DNA from 2 places in the Ramlibacter pinisoli genome. Region 2 is predicted to be linked to the other one. Evidence: predicted binding sites of a transcription regulator. Region 2 holds the regulator's gene; the other holds the start of a gene.

Region 1 (7,603 bases), 1.9 Mb from region 2:
AGCCTGATCACATCGGCCCGCTTGGGCTCGCGCGGCGGATAGGGACGGAAGCGCAGCACCGCTTGCGCGCCCAGCGAGATGCCGACCACGTCCTCGAAATCCGGCACGTCGCGGTGCCAGCCCAGCGGCGTCCCCGGTCGGTACTCGGCCACCAGGGCCTGCGTGAAGGCGCTGGGTGTGACGCCCAGCCAGGCGGCGGCCTTGTCCCGCAGCGGCATCAGCCAGGGTGCGATGGGTTCGGCCGGTTCCAGCCGCCCGGCCGAGAAGTCGTAGCTGCCGCCATAGCTCACCGTCCGCCGCAGCGCCGTGTAGCCGCGGTAGCGCATGGGCGCGAGCGGCAGCGCGGCGATGTGCCCGAGCAGGGCGGCTTCCTCGCCGGCGTCGAGGAATGCCGTCTCGTAGCGCAGGCCGTCCGGCAGCACGGCAGCGGTGCCGAACAGGTCGTGCTGCTGCGGGTTGAGGGGGCTCATGGCCACAGTCTGCGGCAAGGCGGCAGGCGCGGGCGGCCGTGGCAACCGCGGGTGTCGGCGCCAACAAAAAAGCCAGGCGCAAGCCTGGCTCGGTAACGGGCTGCACCCGGGAAGCGCGCGGCGCCTCCCGGGGGACGTCCTCAGGGCTTGGAAGCCGTGGGGAACGGCCAGGCGGCCTGGGGGTTCAGCGTCGTCTGCGCGGCCGGTGCCGGTGCAGCGGCAGGCGCGGCAGCCGGCTTTGCAGCCGGCTTGGCAGCAGGCGCTTTCGCCGCCTTTTTCGCGGGGGCCTTCTTCGCCGCCTTTTTCGCAGGCGCTTTCGCAGCTTTTTTCGCAGGCGCCTTCTTGGCAGCCTTTTTCGCAGCGCCCTTTTTCGCAGCGGCCTTCTTCGCCGGCGCCTTCTTCGCAGCGGCCTTCTTGGCGGGGGCCTTCTTCGCAGCGGCCTTCTTCGCCGGCGCCTTCTTCGCAGCAGCCTTCTTCGCCGGCGCCTTCTTGGCCGCAACCTTCTTCGCGGCGACCTTCTTGGCCGGAGCCTTCTTCGCTGCCGCCTTCTTGGCCGGGGCCTTCTTGGCGGTGGCCTTCTTCGCCGGCGCCTTCTTGGCGGCCGATTTCTTCGCCGGAGCCTTCTTCGCGGCGGCTTTCTTTGCAGTTGCCATTTCCATTCTCCTGTTCAAGTTGACATCAACATCAACGAAAGAAGCACTCGGCACCTTGTTGGTGGCACCAAGCGATCCATGGTGTTGGGCCTCGGCCCAGCGCCATGAACACCGTGACCCGCGCGGCGCCGGCTCTTGGCGGCCGGTCGTCCATGCGGGCGAATCTACAAACCCGAACTACCTTGCAGTTGCCTTCAATCCCAGGAAAGCGCGCCACCCGACTGGTACTCGATCACGCGGGTTTCGAAGAAGTTGCGCTCTTTCTTCAGGTCAATCATCTCGCTCATCCAGGGAAACGGGTTCTCCTCGTTGGGGAACAGCGCTTCGAGGCCGATCTGCGTGGCACGCCGGTTGGCGATGTAGCGCAGGTAGCCCTTGAACATGGAGGCGTTGAGGCCCAGCACGCCACGCGGCATGGTGTCCTCGGCATAGCGGTATTCAAGTTCGACGGCCTTCTGGAACAGGCCGCGGATCTCGGCCTTGAACTCGGCCGTCCACAGGTGCGGGTTCTCCAGCTTCAGCTGGTTGATCAGGTCGATGCCGAAGTTGCAGTGCATCGACTCGTCCCGCAGGATGTACTGGTACTGCTCGGCAGCACCGGTCATCTTGTTCTGCCGGCCCAGCGCCAGGATCTGGGTGAAGCCGACATAGAAGAAGAGCCCTTCCATCAGACAGGCGAAGACGATCAGGCTCTTGAGCAGCGTCTGGTCGGCTTCCGGCGTGCCGGTGTGGAAGTTGGGATCCATGATCGCCTCGATGAAGGGGATCAGGAAGTTGTCCTTGTCGCGGATCGACGGCACCTCGTGGTACGCGTTGAAGATCTCGCTCTCGTCCAGGCCCAGCGACTCCACGATGTACTGGTAGGCGTGGGTGTGGATCGCCTCCTCGAACGCCTGGCGCAGCAGGAACTGGCGGCATTCGGGGGCGGTGATGTGCCGGTAGGTGCCCAGCACGATGTTGTTGGCGGCCAGCGAGTCGGCGGTGACGAAGAAGCCGAGGTTGCGCTTGATGACGCGGCGCTCGTCCTCGGTCAGGCCGTTGGGGTCCTTCCACAACGCGATGTCGCGCGTCATGTTCACTTCCTGCGGCATCCAGTGGTTGGCGCAGGTGGCCAGGTACTTCTCCCAGGCCCACTTGTACTTGAACGGGACCAGCTGGTTGACGTCGGTCTGGCCGTTGATGATGCGCTTGTCGGCCGCGTTGACGCGGCGCTGGCTGCTGGCCGCGGCGCTGGCGGCAGCGACCGGAGCCGGCTGCGCCGGCACGGTGGCGCCGTCGTCGAGGACGCGCAGTGCGGGCTGGGCAACGGCGGGCGAAACGGATTGGGTGTGGAGTGCTGCGGTCGGCAGCGGCGACAGGCTCGCCTCGCGGTTCACGTGCGAACCGCTACTCACAGAATTTGGCGATGTGGGCTTGACTTCGTCGTCCCAGGTCAGCATGTGTTTTCCAGTGCTCGAATTATCGGAGCCCTGATGTGTGTTGCAAAGTGTCTGTTCACATCACGGCGCGATTGTGTTGCTCGTTTGCATCGGCGTCCTGTCGGAGAACGCCGACACATCTCTCTTCGTCGTTACTGGCACGCCTCGCACGTGGGGTCGTCGATCGCGCAGAACTTGATGTCGGTCGCGGGCGTCGCATTCATCTGTGCCTGCGCTGCAGCGGCCGCTGCTTCGAGCGCCGACGGAGCGCCTGCCGCACCGGCGTTCAGTGCACCGCCCGCACCCGAGGCCACCGCGTTCAGGCGACCCGATTGCACGGTCGACTTCTCGGCGTGCGTCGCGCTGATGGTGCGCAGGTAGTAGGTCGTCTTCAGGCCGCGCAGCCACGCCAGCTTGTAGGTGTCGTCCAGCTTCTTGCCCGACGCGCCGGCCATGTAGATGTTCAGCGACTGGGCCTGGTCGATCCACTTCTGGCGCCGCGCCGCCGCCTCGACCAGCCACACCGGCTCGACCTCGAAGGCGGTGGCGTACAGGGCCTTGACCTCCTGGGGCACGCGGTCGATGGGGCGCAGCGAGCCGTCGAAGTGCTTGAGGTCCATCACCATCACGTCGTCCCACAGGCCCAGCCGCTTGAGGTCGCGCACCAGGTAGTGGTTGATGACGGTGAACTCGCCGGACAGGTTGGACTTGACCGACAGGTTGCCGAAGCACGGCTCGATGGAAGCGTCGACGCCGATGATGTTGGAGATGGTGGCGGTGGGGGCGATGGCCACGCAGTTGGAGTTGCGCATGCCGTCCTGCGCGATCTTGCGGCGCAGTGCGTCCCAGTCGAGGGTGGCCGAGCGGTCGACCTCGACATAGCCGCCGCGGGCCTTGGCCAGCAGGTCAAGCGTGTCGGGCGGCAGCAGGCCCTGGTCCCACAGCGAGCCCTTGAAGCTGGAGTAGCGGCCGCGTTCGCGGGCCAGCTCGGTCGAGGCCCAGTAGGCGTGGTAGCAGACCGCCTCCATCGAGCGGTCGGCGAACTGCACCGCCTGTTCCGAGGCATAGGGAATGCGCAGCTCGTACAGCGCATCCTGGAAGCCCATGACGCCCAGGCCCACCGGGCGGTGGCGCAGGTTGGAGTCGCGCGCCTTCTTGACCGCGTAGTAGTTGATGTCGATCACGTTGTCGAGCATGCGCATCGCCACCCGGATCGTGTGCTGCAGCTTGTCCTGGTCGATCTGCCCGTCCTTCAGGTGCTGCAGCAGGTTGACCGAACCCAGGTTGCAGACGGCGGTCTCGGTGTCGCTGGTGTTGAGCGTGATCTCGGTGCACAGGTTGGACGAGTGCACGACGCCGGCGTGCTGCTGGGGCGAGCGCACGTTGCAGGCATCCTTGAACGTGATCCAGGGATGGCCGGTCTCGAACAGCATCGAGAGCATCTTGCGCCACATGTCGGAGGCCGGCACCGTCTTGCTGGGCTTGATCTCGCCGCGCCGGGCCTTGTCCTCGTAGGCGACGTAGGCGCGCTCGAACTCCTCGCCGAACTTGTCGTGCAGGTCGGGCACGGAGGAGGGCGAGAACAGCGTCCACTCGCCCTTTTCCATGACGCGGCGCATGAACAGGTCGGGGATCCAGTTGGCCGTGTTCATGTCATGGGTGCGCCGGCGGTCGTCGCCGGTGTTCTTGCGCAGCTCCAGGAACTCCTCGATGTCGAGGTGCCAGCTCTCCAGGTAGGTGCAGACGGCGCCCTTGCGCTTGCCGCCCTGGTTGACCGCCACGGCGGTGTCGTTCACGACCTTCAGGAACGGCACGACGCCCTGCGACTCGCCGTTGGTGCCCTTGATGTGCGAGCCCAGGGCGCGCACGCGGGTCCAGTCGTTGCCCAGGCCGCCGGCGAACTTGGACAGCAGGGCGTTTTCCTTGATCGACTCGTAGATGCCGTCCAGGTCGTCGGGCACGGTCGTGAGGTAGCAGGACGACAGCTGCGAGCGCAGGGTGCCGCTGTTGAACAGGGTCGGGGTCGACGACATGAAGTCGAAGCTCGACAGCACCTCGTAGAACTCGATGGCGCGCGCCTCGCGGTCGATCTCGTTGAGCGCCAGGCCCATCGCCACGCGCATGAAGAAGGCCTGCGGCAGCTCGATGCGGGTCTTGCGCACGTGCAGGAAGTAGCGGTCGTACAGCGTCTGCAGGCCCAGGTAGTCGAACTGCATGTCGCGGTCGGCCTTCAGGGCGGCGCCCAGGCGCTTCAGGTCGTACTGCAGCAGCTCGGGGTTGAGCAGCTCGGCCTCGACCCCCTTCTTGACGAAGCCGGGGAAGTAGTCGGCGTAGCTGCCGGCCATCTCGGCCGGCGTGATGTCGCGGCCCAGCACCTCCTTGAAGATGGTGTGCAGCAGCAGGCGCGCGGTGGCGTAGGTGTAGTCGGGGTCCTTCTCGATCAGCGTGCGGGCCGCCAGGATGGACGCCTTGTAGACCTCGTCGATCGGCACGCCGTCGTACAGGTTGCGCATCGTCTCGGCGACGATGGGATCGGCCTTGACGTCGGCCGACAGGTTGCGGCAGGCGTGCTCGATCAGCGACTGCAGGTGGCCCAGGTCGAGTTCGACGCGGCGGCCGCCGTCGGTGACGTGCAGCACCGGTGCCTCGGGGGCGGCCGGCTGGCTCTGCTTGGCGCGCTCCTGGGCGCGGCGGTCGCGGTACAGCACGTAGGCGCGCGCGATGTCGTGGTGGCCGCCACGCATCAGGCCCAGTTCGACCTGGTCCTGCACGTCCTCGATGTGGAAGGTGCCGCCGCCCGGGCGCGAGCGCACCAGCGCGCGGATGACGGCCTGCGTCAGGCCGTCGACGGTCTCGCGCACGCTGGCGGAGGCCGCGCCCTGGGTGCCGTGCACGGCCAGGAACGCCTTCATCATGGCGACGGCGATCTTGTTCGGCTCGAAGGGGACGACGGCGCCGTTGCGCCGGATGATCTGGTAGTGGGCCAGGGCGGCGGGGGCCGCGCTGGAGACGGTGCCACCGGCCGCGCCCGAGGGCGAAAGGGCGGAAGTCGTGGTGCTGGCGATGCTCGTGGAAGATTGCATGGAGATCCTCGGGCTGTGTATCTCTTTCGGGGTGGCGGAGTGTACCCGTTCAGGGTGCTGAAGCACTATAGATAGTGCCCCGGGTGCTTGCAAGCACTATAGGTAGTGTTTAACCAGTGGGTGGAAGGTGCACAAGCTGTGGACAGCAAGTGGGTAGTTTGGGCACCGGCGGGCACGCCGGACAGCACCAACCGTGCCTGATCGGCCATGGCTCAGCGGCAGCGACGGTTGAGCTTGTGTGCAAGCCATCCACAGCGGCTGTATGGGCCTTGCGGCAACGGTGTTTCGTCGGCTCGTGGATCCATGGCGTTGACACCTCTTCCCTGGAAAATCCACTATAGCTAGTGCCTCATGTCGAGGCAATACGCTAGATGTAGTGGTCGCGCTGGCGCAACGCGTTGCACCCGGTTACGGAAACGCGGTCGCGTCCCAACCGAGGTGGCGGCGCAGCAGGGCCCAGTCGAAGCCGCTGCCGGGGTCCTGCTTGCGGCCGGGCGCGATGTGTTCGTGGCCGGCCACGTGGCGCACCGGATAGCGCTGCGCGAGGGCCGCGCAGACCGCCGCCAGCGCCTCGTATTGCGCCGGCTCGAACGGCTCGCCCTCCAGCCCCTCGAGTTCGATGCCGACCGAGTCGTCGTTGCAGTTGCCGCGCCCGCGCCAGTGCGACGCGCCCGCATGCCAGGCCCGCTCGTCGCAGCTGACGAACTGCCACAGCTCGCCGCCGCGGCGCACATAGAAGTGGGCCGAGACCTGCAGGCCCTCGATCTGCCGGAAGTAGGGATGGGCGTCCCAGTCGAGCGTGTTGGTGAACAGCGCCTGGACTTCGTCGCCGCCGTACTGTCCTGGCGGCAGGCTGATCGAATGCACCACGACCAGGTCGACCTGCGCGCCGGCCGGGCGCGGGCCGAAGTTGGGCGAGTCCAGGCGACGCGCGAAGCGGTACCAGCCGCCCGACCAGAGTGCGTCGTCAGGCGCTGAGGGGGCCGTCATTGGGATCGTCCCCGCCCGGCACGGCGATGGCGAGGCGGGCGATGCGGTAGCGGATCTGCCGCAGGCTCAGCCCGAGCCGCTGGGCGGCGGCGGTGCGGTTGAACCCGGTCTCGTGCAGCGCACGCACGAGGATCTCGCGCTCGCGCTGGTCCAGGTAGCCCTGCAGGTCCGAGGGCAGCCCCGGCGGGGCAGCGTCCGGCGCCTGGGCGACCTCGGCCGGCGGCCGCACCGGGGCGGGCGGGGCCGCGGCGGCGATGGCGTCGACCTGCAGCACCTGGCCGTCGGACAGCGCCACCGCGCGGTGCAGCAGGTTCTCCAGTTCACGCACGTTGCCGGCCAGCGGATGGGCGGCCAGCTGGTCGATGACCGCGGGCGACAGAGCCGGCGCCGGCATGCCCGCTTCCTGGGCGATGCGGCCCAGCAGCGCCTCGCACAGGGCCGGCAGGTCGTCGCGGCGCTCGCGCAGCGGCGGCACCACGATCTCGATCACGTTGAGGCGGTAGTACAGGTCCTGGCGGAACCGGCCGCCGGCGACGTCGGCCGCCAGGTCGCGGTGGGTGGCGCTGACGACGCGCACGTCGACCGCGTCCTCCTGGGTGGAGCCCAGCGCCCGCACCTGCCGCTCCTGGATGGCGCGCAGCAGCTTGGACTGCATCGCCAGCGGCAGGTCGCCGATCTCGTCGAGGAACAGCGTGCCGCCCTGGGCGGCCTGGAAGTAGCCCTCGCGGTCGGCGTTGGCTCCGGTGTAGGAGCCCTTGCGGGCGCCGAAGAACTCGGCCTCGAGCAGCGATTCCGGGATGGCGCCGCAGTTGACCGCGACGAACGGGCCGTCGGCACGGTGGCTGCAGGCATGCAGCGCGCGCGCCGCCAGTTCCTTGCCGGTGCCCGACTCGCCGCGCACCAGCACCGGCGCCATGCTGCGGGCCACCCGCGCGATCCGGTCCTTGACCTGCTGCATCGGCGCCGAGTTGCCCACCAGGCGGTCGAGC
Region 2 (7,603 bases):
GTAGCGGTCACTTGGGTCGGATCTGAAAAAAACACGCCCTCGCGTCTGCGGGGGCCGGGCCGTATTCTCGCCGCGAAAGCGAATGACACCAGCGAGGCCGCAAAAACGAGAAAGCCCGGCAGGGGCCTGAAGCCGGTCTGCCGGGCTTGGCGACGGCACGAGGCCGACGTCGCTTGTGCCGCCAGGAGCTCATCGTCCCGGCGCCACCGGGAGCAAGAGATTGCCCCCAGGAGGGACCGGCTCCGCTACCGGAGTGGCGGGACCGGTTCAATGCTCGATCACTCGAGCCCAGACAAGTTAGAGGAATCGCCATCCCATTGCCAATGCGAGTTTTCAATCAGCCGCTCCTGCCCAATGCGGGTGGATGGGCATCCAGCGGGTGGGCATCGGCTGACACGGTGATTCGCCGCCGGACGACGGTTCAGCAGGCCCGAACGCCGTAAATTGGTGTTTCCATTGGCAATTTTTTGCATAAGAAATAACTCTTTAATTCTTGACTCGTTATTAGGCAGCCTCCTAGAATCCGCCCGTCCCGTCCAGCCACATGGCGGGGGACACCCGAACCGCTGCCGAACCCGGCAAAGTCGTCGCCCTGTTGCAGGTCCCTCCAAGGGAGCCCCGGGGCCTCGATGGCGACCCAATCCAAACGAGGAGCTTGATGGACGGCGCGCTCGAACGAGCGCCCCCCAGCAAGCCCCGCGCGTAGAAAGGCGTGCTATGACAGCGTCAGGACGAGTGGCCCAGGCATTGCGAACCTTCGCATCCGATGTCGCCGAGGGCTTCTTCGAGATCACCCACAACGGATTCGCCCTCGTCGGCGTCAGCGTCGTGTTCGCGCTCGCCATGCTCTCGGTCCGGCCGGACCTGCGGCAGGTGGGCGAGTCCCAGCTGATGAGCTGGCTGCAGGCCCGGCAGGTGGCGGCGCTGGGCATGGTGCCCGAGCTGGACGCCATCGACCGCGCCACGGCGGCCAACCCCAAGGACCTGCCCAAGCAGCAGGCCGCCGTCGCCTATTGGCTGAGCAAGAAGTACCGCGTGGCGCCGGAACCGGTGAGCGCCCTGGTCGCCGAGGCCTACGAGGTCGGCCGCAAGACCAAGCTCGACCCCACCCTGATCCTGGCGGTCATGGCCGTGGAATCCGGCTTCAACCCGTTCGCCCAGAGCCCGGTGGGCGCCCAGGGCCTGATGCAGGTCATGACCGGCGTGCACAGCGACAAGTACGAGATCTTCGGCGGCAAGCTGGCGGCCTTCGACCCCGTGACCAACCTGCGGGTGGGTGTCAAGGTGCTGCAGGAGTGCATCCAGCGCGCCGGCTCCCTGCAGGGCGGGCTGAAGTTCTACGTCGGCGCCGCCCTGCTGGCCGAGGACGGCGGCTACGCCGACAAGGTGATGGCCGAACACGCCCGCCTGCAGCAGGTGGCCGCCGGCCGCGCCGTGCCGCTGGCACCGCCGGGCACGCTGCGCACGGTGGTCCCGGTGCCGGCGAAGGACGAGCCGCTGGCCGCGCCCGAGCGGGCTGCCGACAAGGTCGCCTCCATTTTCTGACCTCCGGGCTCGGCTACACTCTTCCCGGTACGCGACTGGCGATAGGCGCGGCGCCCTGCAGGGGCCCTGGCGCTGACGTGGGCCACCACTGGGAAGCGTGCCGCCGGCGCAGTCGCCGGTGTTCCGCCGTTCGCCTGGGCAGCCCTTGTGCATCACAGGGACCACACGTCTGGACTGCCGCCATGTACCACCGCAACATCCTCATCGAGCAAGCCGATCCCGAGCTGTGGACGGCCATCGTCGCCGAGAACCGCCGCCAGGAAGAGCACATCGAGCTGATCGCCAGCGAGAACTACGCTTCCCCCGCCGTCATGGCGGCCCAGGGCACGCAGCTCACCAACAAGTACGCCGAGGGCTATCCCGGCAAGCGCTATTACGGCGGCTGCGAGAACGTCGACATCGCCGAGCAGCTGGCGATCGACCGCGTCAAGCAGCTGTTCGGCGCCGAGGCCGCCAACGTGCAGGCCCATTCCGGCGCGCAGGCCAACGAGGCCGTGTTCCTGGCCTTCCTCAAGCCCGGCGACACCATCATGGGCATGAGTCTGGCCGAAGGCGGCCACCTCACGCACGGCATGGCGCTCAACATGAGCGGCAAGTGGTTCAACGTGGTCTCCTACGGCCTGGACGCCCAGGAAGCGATCGACTACGACGCCATGGAGCGCAAGGCGCGCGAGACCAGGCCCAAGCTGATCATCGCCGGCGCCTCCGCCTACGCCCTGCGCATCGACTTCGAGCGCTTCGCCCGGGTCGCCCGCGAGGTCGGGGCCATCTTCATGGTCGACATGGCCCACTATGCCGGCCTCATCGCCGCCGGCGAGTACCCCAACCCGGTGCCGCACGCCGACGTGGTGACTTCCACCACCCACAAGAGCCTGCGCGGCCCGCGCGGCGGCATCATCCTGATGAAGTCGCAGCATGAGAAGGCGATCAACAGCGCCATCTTCCCCGGCCTGCAGGGCGGCCCGCTGATGCACGTCATCGCCGCCAAGGCGGTCGCCTTCAAGGAGGCGCTCCAGCCCGAGTTCAAGGCCTACCAGCAGCAGGTGGTGAAGAACGCCCGCGTGGTGGCCGAGACGCTGGTCGAGCGCGGCCTGCGCATCGTCAGCGGCCGCACCGAGAGCCACGTCATGCTGGTCGACCTGCGCGCCAAGGGCATCACCGGCAAGGACGCCGAGGCGGTGCTGGGCAGCGCGCACATGACGATCAACAAGAACGCCATCCCCAACGATCCCGAGAAGCCGATGGTCACCAGCGGCGTGCGAATCGGCACGCCCGCCATGACCACCCGCGGGTTCCGGGAGGACGAGGCGCGGATCACCGCCAACCTCATCGCCGACGTGCTGGACAACCCGCGCGACCCGGCCAACATCGCGGCGGTGCGCGAGAAGGTCAACGCCCTCACCCGCCGGTTCCCGGTCTACAAGTGAGCAAGTGAGACTGTGATGAAGTGCCCCTTCTGCGGCAACGTCGATACCCAGGTGGTGGAGACGCGCGTCGCCGAAGACGGGGACTTCATCCGCCGGCGCCGCCAGTGCGCCCACTGCGAGAAGCGCTTCACCACCTACGAGCGGCCCGACGTCACCTTCCCCGCGGTGGTCAAGAAGGATGGCCGCCGCATCGACTACGAGCGCGCCAAGCTGCTCGGTTCCATGACGCTGGCGCTGCGCAAGCGGCCGGTCAGCACCGAGCAGGTCGACGGCGCGGTGGAACGCATCGAGGAGAAGCTGCTCAACCTCGGCCTGCGCGAAATCCCAAGTGCCCGCATCGGGGAGCTCGTGATGCGCGAGCTGAAGAAGCTCGACAAGGTGGGCTACGTGCGCTTTGCCAGCGTGTACCGCAGCTTCGAGGACATCGACGAATTCAAGACGGTGGTCGACGAGATCCGGCGCTAGACCTGGTCAGCAACTGCCGACCGTTGTCTTCTGCACGCGCGGGCGGCCGCTGGCGTTGATGACGATCTGCCGGGCCGCCGTGGGCCCCGCCGACTCGCGGCAGACGGTCAGGGTGCCGGCCTGGAAACCGCCGCCCACCAGCCGCGTGGACCCGTTGCCCACATAGGCCACGTAGCGCGCCAGGCTGCCGTTGCCGGTGAGGCGCACGTCGGCCGGCAACGCCCCCTGGCGCTGCAGCAGGGGCTCCGACGCATCGCGCTGCCCGTCGTCGTCGCCGTCCACGAACACGATCCAGCCCTGCTGCCAGCCGCCGGCGTCGGCGCAGGATGACCCGTTCGACGACTTGCAGGACACCACGCGCCCGCGCCGGTGGATGGCCTCGCTGCGGGTGAGCAGCAGGTCCCCGAGCAGGTCGTTGGCGGCCGCGCTCACACGCACCGATGCGGCGAGAGCGCGCAGGGACGGCATGGCGGTCGAGGCAAGGACGGCCGACACCGCCAGCACGGCCAGCACCTCGACCAGCGTGAAGCCGGGCTCGGGCGGCCTGCGCCCCTGCCAGGCGCGGCCGCTGCCCGAGCGCGGTGTGGTTCTCCCCATGCCCGCAATCTAGGCGCTGCGGGCGCATCGCCAAGGCAACTCTGCCCCACCGGCCCGTCGCCCCAAGTCACCGCCAGGCTGTGCGCCAGTTCACCGGGCGCCCCCCAGGCTAGCGAACCGGCCACGGGGCGAAAAAAAAGGGGGCCTCATGGCCCCCCAGTCCCCGTCCCGCTTTGCGGCTATTTCTTGTACCAGTAAGTCCGCTTCAACCTCTTCGGGATCACCTTGCCCACGTTGCAGTTCTCGAGTGCCGAGTTGCAAGGGGTGCTGTTCGTGCCGCCCAGCTGGTCGCCGGCGATGCCGCAGCCGATGCAGAACTTCTCGTTCGTGGTCGTGGTGGTCGTGCTGCCGTTGCCGTTGTTGGTGGTCTTGGTGATCTGCACCACGCCGGCCACCGCGCTGGGGGGCATGCCGCCGCCCTGCAGCACGTTGCTCACGGCCGACCCGTCGAAGGGGCTGACGCCGTAGGCCTTGGCCTGGCCCAGGTTGGCGGCGCAGGTGGCGCTGGTGTCGATCGGCTTGTTGGTCGAGAAGAACACCGTGCCATTGACCGTCAGAGGCGCATTGACCACCTTCTCGCCCGTAGCGAGGGTGATGTAGAAGCCGTCCCGGGTCCCGTTCCAGTTCGTGCTGGTGGCGTTGAACAGGTTGCTCAGGTTCAGGTCGTGGGTATCCGGCGTGCCGACCGTGGTGCCCGTGTCCTTGAGCATGAAGAAACGGTCGACCACGTTGTAGGACGAGCCGTTGCCCGTGTTCTTCAGCGGATGCTCGCGGTCACCGGAGGCAATGGAGATCGCCTCGTAGGACCCGGTCGCGCCCGGGCCCTTGATGGTCAGCACCGAGGGCGGGAAGAAGAACTTGCGCGGTGCGCGCGCCACCGTGTCGGGGGAGACGATGGGGCAGGTCGGGTTCGCCGCGGCACCGTTGTCGCAGCCCAGGGCGGCGATCTTGGTGACCGACCAGCGGGTGCGGTCGCTGTTGCTCACGTCCAGGCGCCACACGTTGCCGCCCAGGTCGCCGACGTACAGCTTGTCGACCCGGCCGTCGTTGTCGCGGTCGACGAACGTGACGTCGGACGGGATCGGCTGCGTCATGCCCGACACCTGCTTGCAGGTCGCCGAGGTGGTGCAGCCGGGCGTGGCGCTCCAGACCAGGTCACCGCTGACGGCATCGACGATGTAGACGGCGCGACCCATGGTGGACGTGCCGGGCGGCTCGGTGTCCTGGGCCGGGTCATAGCCGCCGCCGAAGACCAGCACCGGGTTGGCCCAGTTCTGCAGCACCGTCAGCCGCGGGCGCGACCAGGTCTGGCCCAGTTCCTCGAAGCCGGTGCTGGTGTTGCTGATGGTCCAGAGCCGCTGGGGCGACTGCGGCTGGCTGACGTCCAGGCCATAGATGAACCGGCCACCGCGCCGCATCGTCAGGTAGAGGTAGGACGTGGCGACCGTCCCGTCGGCGGCGAGCCGCTGGTAGGCGCCGGTCGGGCCGTCGATGAAGTAGTTCTTCGGCTGCGCCGACGGCAGGGCCGTCGACGGGAACTTCAGTTCCGGGGAGTTCCTGCGCAGCCGGTTGAGGTAGGCGTAGTGTTCCGGAAGGATCAGCCCCCACAGCTCGCCACCGGCCGGCACGTTGCCGATGTTGCCGGTCTGGTTGCCGTTGACGGCGCGGAACACGCCGTCGTTGGCGCCGTAGAAGGCCACGATGCCGCGGGTGTCGCCGTAGTTGACCACCAGGGGGCGGGAATGCAGCACGTCGCCGTGGATCGAACCGCGCACCGTGATGCCGCTGCCCGGCCCGTTCTCGTCGCCCTCGCTGTCGAGGCCGCGAACCCACTTGATGACGGTGTCGCGATCGGGCGGCGAGGTCGAGCTGTACGCCTGCATGTTGGCGCCCGTGGCCTGCCGGGCCGGCGTGACGGCGATCTGGTAGGTGAACGTCGTGCAGTTCAGCAGACTGGTGCAGGTGATCGGGTACGAGCCCAGGTACTCGCTTTCGTCAGTGTAGGGCCCGCTGACCGCCGCGACGGTGATCATGTCCCCGGTCAGGAACGGGTTCGTCGGCGCCGTGACGGTGACGAGGCCATTCGCGTCGCGCGCCACCGAGATCGCGTTGACCGAGCCGCCGCCGATACCGACTGTCGTGCCGCCGGGCACGGTTGCCGGGGTTGCGGGAAGCGGAACGGAGTAGGTGAACGAGGTGCACGGAGCCGTGCACGAGATGGTGGCGTTGGTGCTGGTGAATCCGGCCGTGGTCGAGGCGATCGAGATCGTGTCGCCATTGGCGAAGAAGTTCGACGGTGCCCCGGTCACCCGGATCGTGGCGCTGGCGGCGTTGTTGTCCCGGGCCAGGTTGACGGCCTGCGTGCCGGTCGACCTCGTGACGGTCGGGCTGGTATTCAGGTTGGTGTTGGTGTTGCCCGTTGCGCTGATGCGGAACTGCGTCGGACCGACATAGGTGATGCTGTAGGTCCCGTCCACCGTCTTGGTATTGGCGATCGTGACCGTCTGGCCGTCATGCAGTAGGTGGTTGGCGCCGGTCGTGACGGTGTAGACGGCGACCTGGTTGTTACCGCTCTGGCCGTTCGTGGAATATTGCGTCAGGCTGGCGATCGGGGTGGCGTTCCCGGCGACGTAGGCGGCCGTTCCCGTGGCGGAGAGTCCCGTGGGCAGGGTCAGCGAATAGGAGAACGACAGTCGGTCGGGCGACACCGCGGTGATGACAGCCGAGGAACTGTAGCCGGTGATGTTGTTGCTGAACTGGACCGTGTCGCCGGCGTTGAACGTGTGGGCCGACGACGTCGTGACGGTCACCGTGTCGGTGGCACTGGCGCTGCCGGCGGCCGTGTTCGCGGTGCGCGTGATGCTGGAGACACCGAACGGGTTGCTCCCCTGCTTGCTGACCTGGTAGGTGCCGAGGGCCGGAGTCCTCGGCGTGTCCGGAAGGCCGGTGATGGTGAACGTCGTCGAGCTGTTCACGGTCGTCGCGGTCAGCGTCTGCGTGACGTTGTAGGCGGCCTGGTCCACGTTCTTGACCGTCACGGTCGATCCGACGGTGAACCCGTGGCGGCCCGACGTGGTGACCAGCGCCGTCGTGCCGGTGCGGTAGATGGAGGAAATGCGCACCGAGTTGTCGCTGCCGAACGCATTGGCGGGGATGCCGGCGTTGGCGGTCGAGAACTCGTTGGCTGCCGCGGTCAGGTTGTTGCTGCAGCTGGTCCCGCTCGGGCAGTAGGTGTAGAGGCGGCGCGGGTTGGTGCCGCTGGCCATCGCGCCGGCGAAGGTGGCCGTCAGGTTCTCCTTGCGCAGTTGCTGGGCGACACCGCCCTTTTCGACCACCTCGCCATCGGGCGAGTCGTAGGTGCTGGCCGGGGTGCCCTTGGCGTCGTTGACCCAGAAGCCGCCGGTGGTCGTGTCATCGGGCGCAGTGCTGGTGTCCTTGGTGGTCCAGTAGCTCACGGCGGTGGGGGACAGGAAGCCGGTGCCGGCCGAGCTGATGGCCGGGTTGCCGTTCTTGTCGCCCATCACCAGGTTGCCGCCGGCGCCGGGCACCAGCTTGTATTGCTTCAGGTT

What was found. The regulator NrdR, encoded in region 2, represses ribonucleotide reductase genes. The targets are predictions, from matches to a motif close to CACNANATNTNGTG.
Region 1: a site for NrdR is predicted at 5,688-5,701, ahead of GON04_RS12405 (ribonucleoside-diphosphate reductase subunit alpha). Genes of this name have one in related genera too.

Annotation. Positions count from the first base shown of each region.
Region 1 covers NZ_WSEL01000003.1:2,296,080-2,303,682, reverse strand. Annotated here, with positions in the region: gene GON04_RS12420 (alpha-ketoglutarate-dependent dioxygenase AlkB) at 1-470, opposite strand, end outside; gene GON04_RS12415 (histone H1-like DNA-binding protein) at 611-1,123, opposite strand; gene GON04_RS12410 (ribonucleotide-diphosphate reductase subunit beta) at 1,318-2,562, opposite strand; gene GON04_RS12405 (ribonucleoside-diphosphate reductase subunit alpha) at 2,694-5,624, opposite strand; gene ampD (1,6-anhydro-N-acetylmuramyl-L-alanine amidase AmpD) at 6,033-6,614, opposite strand; gene GON04_RS12395 (sigma 54-interacting transcriptional regulator) at 6,592-7,603, opposite strand, start outside.
Region 2 covers NZ_WSEL01000003.1:422,066-429,668, forward strand. Annotated here, with positions in the region: gene GON04_RS03190 (DUF349 domain-containing protein) at 1-11, opposite strand, end outside; gene GON04_RS03195 (lytic transglycosylase domain-containing protein) at 718-1,545, shown strand; ZMP/ZTP riboswitch at 1,567-1,692, shown strand; gene glyA (serine hydroxymethyltransferase) at 1,728-2,972, shown strand; gene nrdR (transcriptional regulator NrdR) at 2,988-3,437, shown strand; gene GON04_RS03210 (GspH/FimT family pseudopilin) at 3,444-4,034, opposite strand; gene GON04_RS03215 (PilC/PilY family type IV pilus protein) at 4,214-7,603, opposite strand, start outside.